DNA from 3 places in the Streptomyces sp. NPDC030862 genome. Region 2 is predicted to be linked to each of the others. Evidence: predicted binding sites of a transcription regulator. Region 2 holds the regulator's gene; each other region holds the start of a gene.
The links. Region 2 encodes HrcA, which represses chaperone genes, less so after heat shock. Its sites were predicted from a motif close to TTNGCACTCNGNNNNNCNGAGTGCNAA; they were not measured.
Positions count from the first base shown of each region.

Region 1: the regulator HrcA is predicted to act here: its motif matches at 1,703-1,729, upstream of groL (chaperonin GroEL).
Region 3: the regulator HrcA is predicted to act here: its motif matches at 1,833-1,859, upstream of groES (co-chaperone GroES).

Region 1 is NZ_JBVIEN010000009.1:283,971-287,244, forward strand. It holds gene groL (chaperonin GroEL) at 1-1,577, opposite strand, end outside; gene ACZ42X_RS24800 (cold-shock protein) at 1,911-2,114, opposite strand; gene ACZ42X_RS24805 (ubiquitin-like small modifier protein 1) at 2,527-2,805, opposite strand; gene thrC (threonine synthase) at 2,840-3,274, opposite strand, start outside.
Region 2 is NZ_JBVIEN010000006.1:479,267-482,540, reverse strand. It holds gene dnaJ (molecular chaperone DnaJ) at 212-1,351, opposite strand; gene hrcA (heat-inducible transcriptional repressor HrcA) at 1,351-2,367, opposite strand; gene ACZ42X_RS19245 (MBL fold metallo-hydrolase) at 2,513-3,238, shown strand; gene ACZ42X_RS19240 (DUF3097 domain-containing protein) at 3,249-3,274, shown strand, end outside.
Region 3 is NZ_JBVIEN010000010.1:200,050-203,323, reverse strand. It holds gene ACZ42X_RS26325 (THUMP-like domain-containing protein) at 1-729, opposite strand, end outside; gene ACZ42X_RS26320 (polysaccharide deacetylase family protein) at 812-1,774, shown strand; gene groES (co-chaperone GroES) at 2,006-2,314, shown strand; gene groL (chaperonin GroEL) at 2,430-3,274, shown strand, end outside.

The sequences.
Region 1 (3,274 bases), on a different contig from region 2:
GACGCCTTCTCCGGCTTGTCGGCGACGACGGCCTCGGTGGTGAGGAACAGCGCCGCGATGGAGGCCGCGTTCTGCAGAGCGGAACGGGTCACCTTGGCGGGGTCGATGATGCCCTCGGCGATCATGTCGACGTACTCACCGGTCGCGGCGTTCAGGCCGTGGCCGACGGGCAGGTTGCGCACCTTCTCGACGATGACGCCGCCCTCGAGACCACCGTTGACGGCGATCTGCTTCAGCGGGGCCTCCAGGGCCAGGCGCACGATGTTGGCACCGGTCGCCTCGTCGCCCTCCAGCTCCAGCTTCTCGAAGACGGAGGAGGCCTGGATCAGGGCCACGCCACCACCGGCGACGATGCCCTCCTCGACGGCCGCCTTCGCGTTGCGAACGGCGTCCTCGATGCGGTGCTTGCGCTCCTTGAGCTCGACCTCGGTGGCGGCACCGGCCTTGATGACGGCCACGCCGCCGGCCAGCTTCGCCAGGCGCTCCTGGAGCTTCTCGCGGTCGTAGTCCGAGTCGGAGTTCTCGATCTCGGCGCGGATCTGGTTGACGCGGCCCTGGACCTGCTCGCTGTCACCGGCACCGTCGACGATCGTGGTCTCGTCCTTGGTGATGACCACCTTGCGGGCGCGGCCCAGCAGGTCGAGACCGGCGTTCTCCAGCTTGAGGCCGACCTCCTCGGAGATGACCGTGCCGCCGGTGAGGATGGCGATGTCGTTCAGCATGGCCTTGCGGCGGTCGCCGAAGCCCGGGGCCTTGACGGCGACGGACTTGAAGGTGCCGCGGATCTTGTTGACGACCAGCGTCGACAGGGCCTCGCCCTCGACGTCCTCGGCGATGATCAGCAGCGGCTTGCCCGACTGCATGACCTTCTCCAGCAGCGGGAGGAGGTCCTTCACGGAGGAGATCTTGGAGTTGACGATCAGGATGTACGGGTCCTCCAGAGAGGCCTCCATACGCTCCATGTCGGTGGCGAAGTACGCCGAGATGTAGCCCTTGTCGAAGCGCATACCCTCGGTGAGCTCCAGCTCCAGACCGAAGGTCTGGGACTCCTCGACGGTGATGACGCCTTCCTTGCCGACCTTGTCCATCGCCTCGGCGATGAGCTCGCCGATCTGCGTGTCGGCGGCGGAGATGGAGGCGGTGGAGGCGATCTGCTCCTTCGTCTCGACCTCCTTCGCCTGGTCGAGCAGCGCACCGGAGACGGCCTCGACGGCCTTCTCGATGCCGCGCTTCAGGGCCATCGGGTTGGCGCCGGCGGCGACGTTGCGCAGACCCTCGCGGACGAGCGCCTGGGCGAGGACGGTCGCGGTGGTCGTACCGTCACCGGCGACGTCGTCCGTCTTCTTGGCGACTTCCTTGACCAGCTCGGCGCCGATCTTCTCGTACGGGTCCTCGAGCTCGATCTCCTTGGCGATGGAGACACCATCGTTGGTGATCGTGGGGGCGCCCCACTTCTTCTCGAGGACGACGTTGCGACCCTTGGGGCCCAGGGTCACCTTGACGGCGTCGGCGAGCTGGTTCATGCCGCGCTCGAGGCCGCGCCGTGCCTCCTCGTCGAACGCGATGATCTTGGCCATGTGAAGTGGTCCTCCCGGACTGGGGTGGATGCTCCGGACCGCGCTGGCGCCCGCGACGGACGGCCTGCATGCCCCTGTGGTTCCTTGCCCCACCGGCCTGCGGACCTCACCGACTCGGTCCTTCGTTGTCACTCTCACCTTCAGAGTGCTAACGCCAATGATTAGCACTCGACCCCTTCGAGTGCAAGCTCCTCCCACGGATCTCCCAGGGATCGAGAGCCCTCGATCCCCTCCGCGTGTACGCGTGCGCGCACGCGCGAGGGGCCCGCATCCTGTGCGGATGCGGGCCCCTCGGCACCACTGTGAAAGTCGCTGGCCGAAACGCGTCTGCCGCTAGCCGGCGAGCTTGACCATGTCCGCCTGCGGACCCTTCTGGCCCTGCGAGATCTCGAACTCGACTCGCTGACCTTCCTCCAGGGTGCGGTAGCCGTCCATCTGGATCGCGCTGTAGTGGACGAATACATCCGCACCACCGTCGACCGCGATGAAGCCGTACCCCTTCTCCGCGTTGAACCACTTGACGGTGCCCTGAGCCATGCCTAACTCCCCTATTACTGGCCCTTGCACAGGACCGCACTTCGCGGACCCGGGTCAGACCTCACCCGCTGACAGGAACGGGTGTGCGCCGGAACGCGTCGACCGCCGCTGAATGTATCTGTCCAACTGCCGTCTGCAACAGGTCAATCGGACGAGAATTCCGAGCATGCGTGAACGGAAAAGTAGGCGGAATTCGCCAGAATCCTGGGCAAGTCGGGCCCGGCAAAGCGCACATTCGGCGCATCAGGCACGGGTACTTTGACTGCATCTTGTCGCGCCGGGGCGTGAATTCATATGCGCGTGACATGACCGGCGGCGGGGGCTTCCCCAACTCTACCGCGCTCAACCATGCGGAAATGCCCCCTGCGCACCGTGTGCGGAGGGGGCAATTCCGGAAAGCGCTATCCCTGGGCTAGCAACCGCCGGCCACGGCGGGAATGATCGACACGCCCGCGCCGTCCGGCGTGGCGGTCTCCAGACCCTGCTCGAAGCGGACGTCGTCGTCGTTCACGTACACGTTGACGAAGCGGCGCAGCTTGCCCTGGTCGTCCAGGACGCGGGCGGCGATGCCCGGGTGGTTCTTCTCCAGCGACTCGATGACCTCGGCGAGGGTCGCGCCCTCCGCCGGGACCTCGGCCTGGCCGCCCGTGTACGTGCGGAGGATGGTGGGGATGCGCACGTTGACGCTCATGTCGTGATGCCTTTCAGTACGAGCTCAGGTCGGGTCAGGCCAGGCCGGCGTCGCGGAACGCGTCCAGGCTCGGGCGGATCGTGGCGGTCGCCTGCGAGGTGGCGGCCACGGCGTCGAGGGTCTTCAGGCCGTCGCCCGTGTTGAGCACGACCGTGGTGAGGGACGGGTCCAGCACACCAGCCTCGATGAGCTTCTTCGTCACGCCCACGGTCACACCGCCCGCCGTCTCCGCGAAGATGCCCTCCGTACGGGCCAACAGCTTGATCGCGTCGACCACCTGCTCGTCGTTGACGTCCTCGACCGCGCCGCCGGTGCGGCGGGCGATGTCCAGGACGTACGGGCCGTCGGCGGGGTTGCCGATGGCGAGCGACTTGGCGATGGTGTTCGGCTTCTGGGGGCGTACGACGTCGTGGCCGGCCTTGAAGGCGGCCGACACCGGGGAGCAGCCCTCCGCCTGGGCGCCGAAGAT
Region 2 (3,274 bases):
GTCCGCCTCCGAATCCCGCCCGCCCCCGGTTCCGCCCCCTGGTCCGCTGGGGTGTCTCCCGGGGGCTCGCCCCCTCCGGAACGCCCCGGAACACCCCCGGAACGCCCCCGAACCGCCAAGGCCCGGAACGCCGCTGACCGGGGGCACGGGCCCCCGGTCAGCACCGATCACCGCTGGATCTACCGGCGGATCACCGACGGATCACCGACGGCTAGCGTCCGTTGAACGCGTCCTTCAGGCGCGAGAACAGCCCCTGCTGCCCCGGCTGGAACTGACCCGTCGGCCGCTCCTCGCCCCGCAGCTTCGCCAGCTCCCGCAGCAGCCGCTCCTGCTCGGCGTCGAGCTTCGACGGCGTCTGGACCTCGACGTGCACGATGAGGTCGCCGCGTCCGCCGCCCCGCAGGTGGGTGACGCCCCGCCCGTGCAGCGGGATCGACTGACCCGACTGCGTACCGGGCCGGATGTCGACCTCCTCCATCCCGTCCAGCGTCTCCAGCGGCACCTTCGTGCCGAGCGCGCCCGCCGTCATCGGGATGGTCACCGTGCAGTGCAGGTCGTCCCCGCGCCGCTGGAAGACCGCGTGCGGCAGCTCGTGGATCTCGACGTACAGGTCGCCGGCGGGGCCGCCGCCCGGGCCGACCTCGCCCTCGCCCGCGAGCTGGATGCGGGTGCCGTTGTCGACACCGGCCGGGATCTTGACCGTGAGCGTACGGCGGGACCGTACGCGCCCGTCGCCGGCGCACTCCGGGCACGGCGTCGGCACCACGGTGCCGAAGCCCTGGCACTGGGGGCAGGGACGGGACGTCATGACCTGGCCCAGGAAGGACCGGGTCACCTGGGAGACCTCGCCGCGGCCGCGGCACATGTCACAGGTCTGCGCCGACGTACCGGGCGCGGCGCCCTCACCGGAACACGTCGTACAGACGACGGCGGTGTCGACCTGGATGTCCTTCGTCGTACCGAAGGCGGCCTCGTTGAGGTCGATCTCCAGCCGGATCATCGCGTCCTGGCCGCGCCGGGTCCGCGAACGCGGGCCGCGCTGGGACGCCGTCCCGAAGAAGGCGTCCATGATGTCGGAGAAGTTGCCGAAGCCGCCCGCGCCGAAGCCGGCGCCCGCTCCCGCGCCGCCGGAGGCGGACAGGGGGTCGCCGCCGAGGTCGTAGACCTGCTTCTTCTGCGGGTCCGACAGCACCTCGTAGGCGGCGTTGATCTCCTTGAACCGCTCCTGCGTCTTCGGATCGGGATTGACGTCCGGGTGCAGCTCGCGCGCGAGCCGCCGGAACGCCTTCTTGATCTCGTCCTGGGACGCGTCGCGGCGTACGCCGAGTACGGCGTAATAGTCCGTGGCCACTACGACTCCGCCAGGATCTGTCCGACGTAACGTGCCACTGCGCGTACCGCTCCCATCGTTCCGGGGTAGTCCATGCGGGTCGGTCCGACCACGCCGAGTTTGGCGACTGCCTCGTCGCCCGAACCGTAGCCGACCGCGACGACGGACGTGGAGTTCAGCCCCTCATGGGCGTTCTCGTGCCCGATGCGTACGGTCATCGCCGAGTCCTTGGCCTCGCCGAGCAGCTTCAGGAGCACCACCTGCTCCTCCAGCGCCTCCAGCACCGGCCGGATCGTCAGCGGGAAGTCGTGCCCGAAGCGCGTCAGATTGGCGGTCCCGCCGATCATCAGCCGCTCCTCGGTCTCCTCCACCAGCGTCTCCAGCAGCGTGGCCAGCACCGTGGAGACCGTCCCGCGGTCCTCCGTCTCGAACGACTCGGGGAGGTCCTGCACCAGCTGCGGCACATCGGTGAAGCGCCGCCCCACGACACGGCTGTTCAGCCGCGCCCGCAGGTCGGCCACGGACTGCTCGCCGAACGGCGCGGGGCAGTCCACCATGCGCTGCTCCACCCGGCCCGTGTCGGTGATCAGCACCAGCATCAGCCGGGCCGGGGCCAGCGACAGCAGCTCCACGTGCCGCACGGTGGAGCGCGTGAGGGACGGGTACTGCACGACCGCGACCTGCCGGGTCAGCTGCGCGAGCAGCCGCACCGTACGGCCGACGACGTCGTCCAGGTCCACCGCGCCGTCCAGGAAGTTCTGGATCGCGCGGCGCTCCGGCGTCGACAGCGGCTTGACGCCGGCGAGCTTGTCGACGAAGAGCCGGTAGCCCTTGTCCGTGGGGATGCGGCCCGCGCTGGTGTGGGGCTGGGCGATGAAGCCCTCGTCCTCCAGCACCGCCATGTCGTTGCGCACGGTGGCCGGCGAGACGCCGAGGTTGTGGCGCTCCGTGAGCGCCTTGGAGCCGACGGGCTCCTCGGTGCCGACGTAGTCCTGGACGATGGCGCGCAGCACCTCGAGTCTGCGTTCGCTGAGCATCGCGCGCACCTCCAGCTGGCTTCGGTTACTCGGTGTCCATTGGCACTCGACGGGTCCGAGTGCCAGGTATCACCCGGCCAGTGTACGGCGCCGGGGTACGCCCCTAGCAAGGGCGGCGGCCACGCTACCGCGCTAGCGTCACGGTATGGACGTCAGCTGGGAGGACTTCGGATGGGAGCGGCTCGCCGACGGTGTGGGCCGTCGGCGGCTGCCCGTCTGGGACGCCACCACCGCCCTGGTGGCCGGTGAGGACGCGGCTCTGCTCTTCGACACGGGGGCCACGCTCCGCGAGGGGGCGGAGATCCGGGGGCAGGCGCAGAAGCTGCTCGGCGGGGGGCGGAGGGTGACGCATATCGCACTGAGCCACCCCCATTTCGATCATGTGCTGGGTACGGCGGCGTTCGCGGGGGCGGAGGTGTTCGGCGCGGTCGGCGTCGACACGCTGCTGGACCGGGAGCGGGACGACCTGCGGGCGGACGCGGTCCGGCACGGGGTGGCCGCCGCGGAGGCCGTCGAGGCGGTGGACGTGCTGGTCAGGCCGCACCACCTGGTGACCGGCGAGTGGACGCTCGACCTGGGCGGGCGGCAGGTGCTGCTGGCCAACGTGGGGCCGGGCCACACCGGTCACGACCTGGTGCTGCTGGTGCCCGGCGCCCCGGAGGTCGTCTTCTGCGGGGACCTGGTGGAGGAGTCGGGCGACCCCCAGGCGGGCCGGGACGCCATCCCGTCGCGCTGGCCGGCCGCGCTGGACCGGCTCCTGGAGCTGGGCGGGGAGGACGCGCTGTACGTGCCGGGGCACGGCGCGGTGGTCGACGCCGCCTTCGTACGCGCCCAACGCGATGAGCTGGCCCGGCGGTTCGGGGTGTCGTAGCGTCTGCCGAATGCGCAGTTACGACCCTGATCTGAC
Region 3 (3,274 bases), on a different contig from region 2:
GGTGCCGAACCAGAGGACGGCCTCCTTCACGTCGCCGCCGTCCGAGATCCACTCGGCCTCGGCCTCCGGCGGCACCGTCTCGTGCGGGATGCCGGGGGCGATCTTCAGCGCGGCGCGCGGCGCCCCGAGCGCCGTGCCGACGGCCCAGGACAGCGGCGGCGAGTACGCCTCGGGGTCGAACACGCGGCCCCGGCCACCGCGCCGGGCCGGGTCCACGAAGACCGCGTCGTACCCGGAGGTGTCGACCTCCGTGACGTCCGCGCAGCGCACCTCGATCAGGTCGGTCAGGCCCAGCGCCTCGGCGTTCGCCCGGGCGGCCCCGGCGGTCAGCGGGTCCCGGTCCACGGCCAGGACCCGGATCCCCGCGCGGGCCAGCGCGACGGCGTCGCCGCCGATGCCGCAGCAGAGGTCCGCGACGCCGCGTACGCCCAGCTCCTTGAAGCGCGCCGCGCGGTAGGCGCCGACGGAGGCCCGGGTCGACTGCTCGACGCCGTTGGGCGTGAAGTACATCCGGTACGCGTCCTCCGCGCCGAACTTCGCCACCGCCCGCTGCCGCAGCCGGGCCTGTCCGATCGCCGTCGTGACCAGCTCGGCCGGGTGGTCCCGGCGCAGCCGGGAGGCGACGGCGAGTTCCTGGGACGGGTCGTAGTCGCGCAGGGCGGCCAGCAGGGCCTGGCCCTCGTCGGTGAGGAGCGCGGAGAAGGCGGCGAGATCGGTCACCCGCCCCATTGTGGGCCAGGTGGGCGATGGTGCGCGCGGGGCGGCGGTGTCGCCCGGGCGGCGGGGCGCGGCGCTGACAGGATGCGGCGCCATGCAGCTAGTACGACAAACGGAACAAATGCCGTCGGTCGCGAGGGGGTGGTGGCCCCGGCGCGCCGCCGCCGTGCTCGCCGCTCTCCTCCTCGCCGCACTCGCCGCCTGCGGTGACCCCGACTCCGGACGGGAGGACGTCGCCCCCGCCGGCGGACAGCCCGAGCCGCGCCAGGGCGGCGGGGCCGCGGCCGCCGGACCGGCCGGCGCGCTGGCCGCGTACGTCGAGAGGGTCAAGCGCGCGCAGGCCGCCCGCGCCGTCGCCGCCCGCAAGTGGGGGCTGAAGCTCACGCCGCTGGCCGCGCCCCCGCCGCCCACGGCCGCCGAGAAACCGAAGATCACCTTCCGTAAGGGCTTCGGCGTGGGCGACCCCACCCTGCCGCCCGTCTTCACGACCGTCCCCACCAAGGAGCGGATCGTCTTCCTCACCATCGACGACGGTGCCGAGAAGGACCCCGAGCTGGTGCGGATGATGGACGAACTCGACATCCCCTACAGCGCGTTCCTCAGCGACTACCTCGTCAGGGAGGACTACGGCTACTTCAAGAAGATGCAGCGCACCGGCGTCGCCCTGCACAACCACACCCTCAACCACCGCTACATGCCCGCCCTCTCCTACGCGGAGCAGAAGCGCGAGATCTGCGGCCAGCAGGACGTCATCGAGAAGCGCTACGGCACGCGCCCGCCGCTCTTCCGCCCGCCGTACGGCAACTACAACGCCGACACGCTGCGCGCCGCCCGGTCCTGCGGCGTCAAGGCCGTACCGCTGTGGGCGGCCGAGGCGTTCCCCGACCACATGGAGTGGCGCGAGTGGGACCGGGACCTGCACCCCGGCGACATCATCCTCACGCACTTCCGGGGCCGGGAGGACTGGAAGGGCAGCATGGCGGACATGATCCGGTACGTCATGAACGTCGTGACGGCGAAGGGCTACGCCGTCGCGAAGCTCGAGGACTACGTCTGAGGACCCGTCGCGGAGGACCCTGCCGAGGGCGGTGAGAAAACGCCGCGCCGCCTCTGAATTGGCACTCCGCTTGACCGAGTGCTAATCGCGGTCATAGTCTCGGCTCTGGCACTCCCCACCGGAGAGTGCCAACACAGCGACGGGCAGGTCCGGCACCCGCGACGACGGATCCACCTGGTCGCCACCTCAGACAGTTAACCCCGTGAGATCTCCGAAGGGGGAGGTCGGATCGTGACGACCACCAGCTCCAAGGTTGCCATCAAGCCGCTCGAGGACCGTGTTGTGGTCCAGCCGCTCGACGCCGAGCAGACCACGGCCTCTGGCCTGGTCATCCCGGACACCGCGAAGGAGAAGCCCCAGGAGGGCGTCGTCCTCGCCGTGGGCCCGGGCCGCTTCGAGAACGGCGAGCGCCTGCCGCTCGACGTCAAGACCGGCGACATCGTGCTGTACAGCAAGTACGGCGGCACCGAGGTGAAGTACAACAACGAGGAGTACCTCGTCCTCTCGGCCCGCGACGTGCTCGCGATCGTCGAGAAGTAATTCACCCCGCTTTTCCCGAAGCAGAGATGCTTTGAGCTGCGCCCCTGGCCGCCCCGCTCTCCACAGCGCCGGGCGTCGAGGGGCGCGGTTCGTTCGAGAGGACTGACTCAGCCCCATGGCGAAGATCCTGAAGTTCGACGAGGACGCCCGTCGCGCCCTCGAGCGCGGCGTCAACAAGCTCGCCGACACCGTCAAGGTGACCATCGGCCCCAAGGGCCGCAACGTCGTCATCGACAAGAAGTTCGGCGCGCCCACCATCACCAACGACGGTGTGACGATCGCCCGCGAGGTCGAGCTCGACGACCCGTACGAGAACCTCGGCGCCCAGCTGGTGAAGGAGGTGGCCACCAAGACCAACGACATCGCTGGTGACGGCACCACCACCGCCACCGTGCTGGCCCAGGCGCTGGTCCGCGAGGGCCTGCGCAACGTCGCCGCCGGCGCCTCCCCGGCCGCCCTGAAGAAGGGCATCGACGCCGCGGTCAAGGCCGTCTCCGACGAGCTGCTCGCCACCGCGCGCCCGATCGACGACAAGGCCGACATCGCCGCCGTGGCCGCGCTCTCCGCGCAGGACCAGCAGGTCGGCGAGCTCATCGCCGAGGCGATGGACAAGGTCGGCAAGGACGGTGTCATCACCGTCGAGGAGTCCAACACCTTCGGCCTGGAGCTCGACTTCACCGAGGGCATGGCCTTCGACAAGGGCTACCTGTCCCCGTACATGGTGACCGACCAGGAGCGTATGGAGGCCGTCCTCGACGACCCGTACATCCTGATCCACCAGGGCAAGATCGCCGCGATCGCCGACCTGCTCCCGCTCCTCGAGAAGATCATCCAGGCCGGCTCCTCCAAGCCGCTGCTGATCATCGCCGAGGACGTCGAGGGCGAGGCCCTGTCCACCCTGGTCGTCAACAAGATCCGCGGCACCTTCAACGCGGTCGCGGTCAAGGCCCCCGGCTTCGG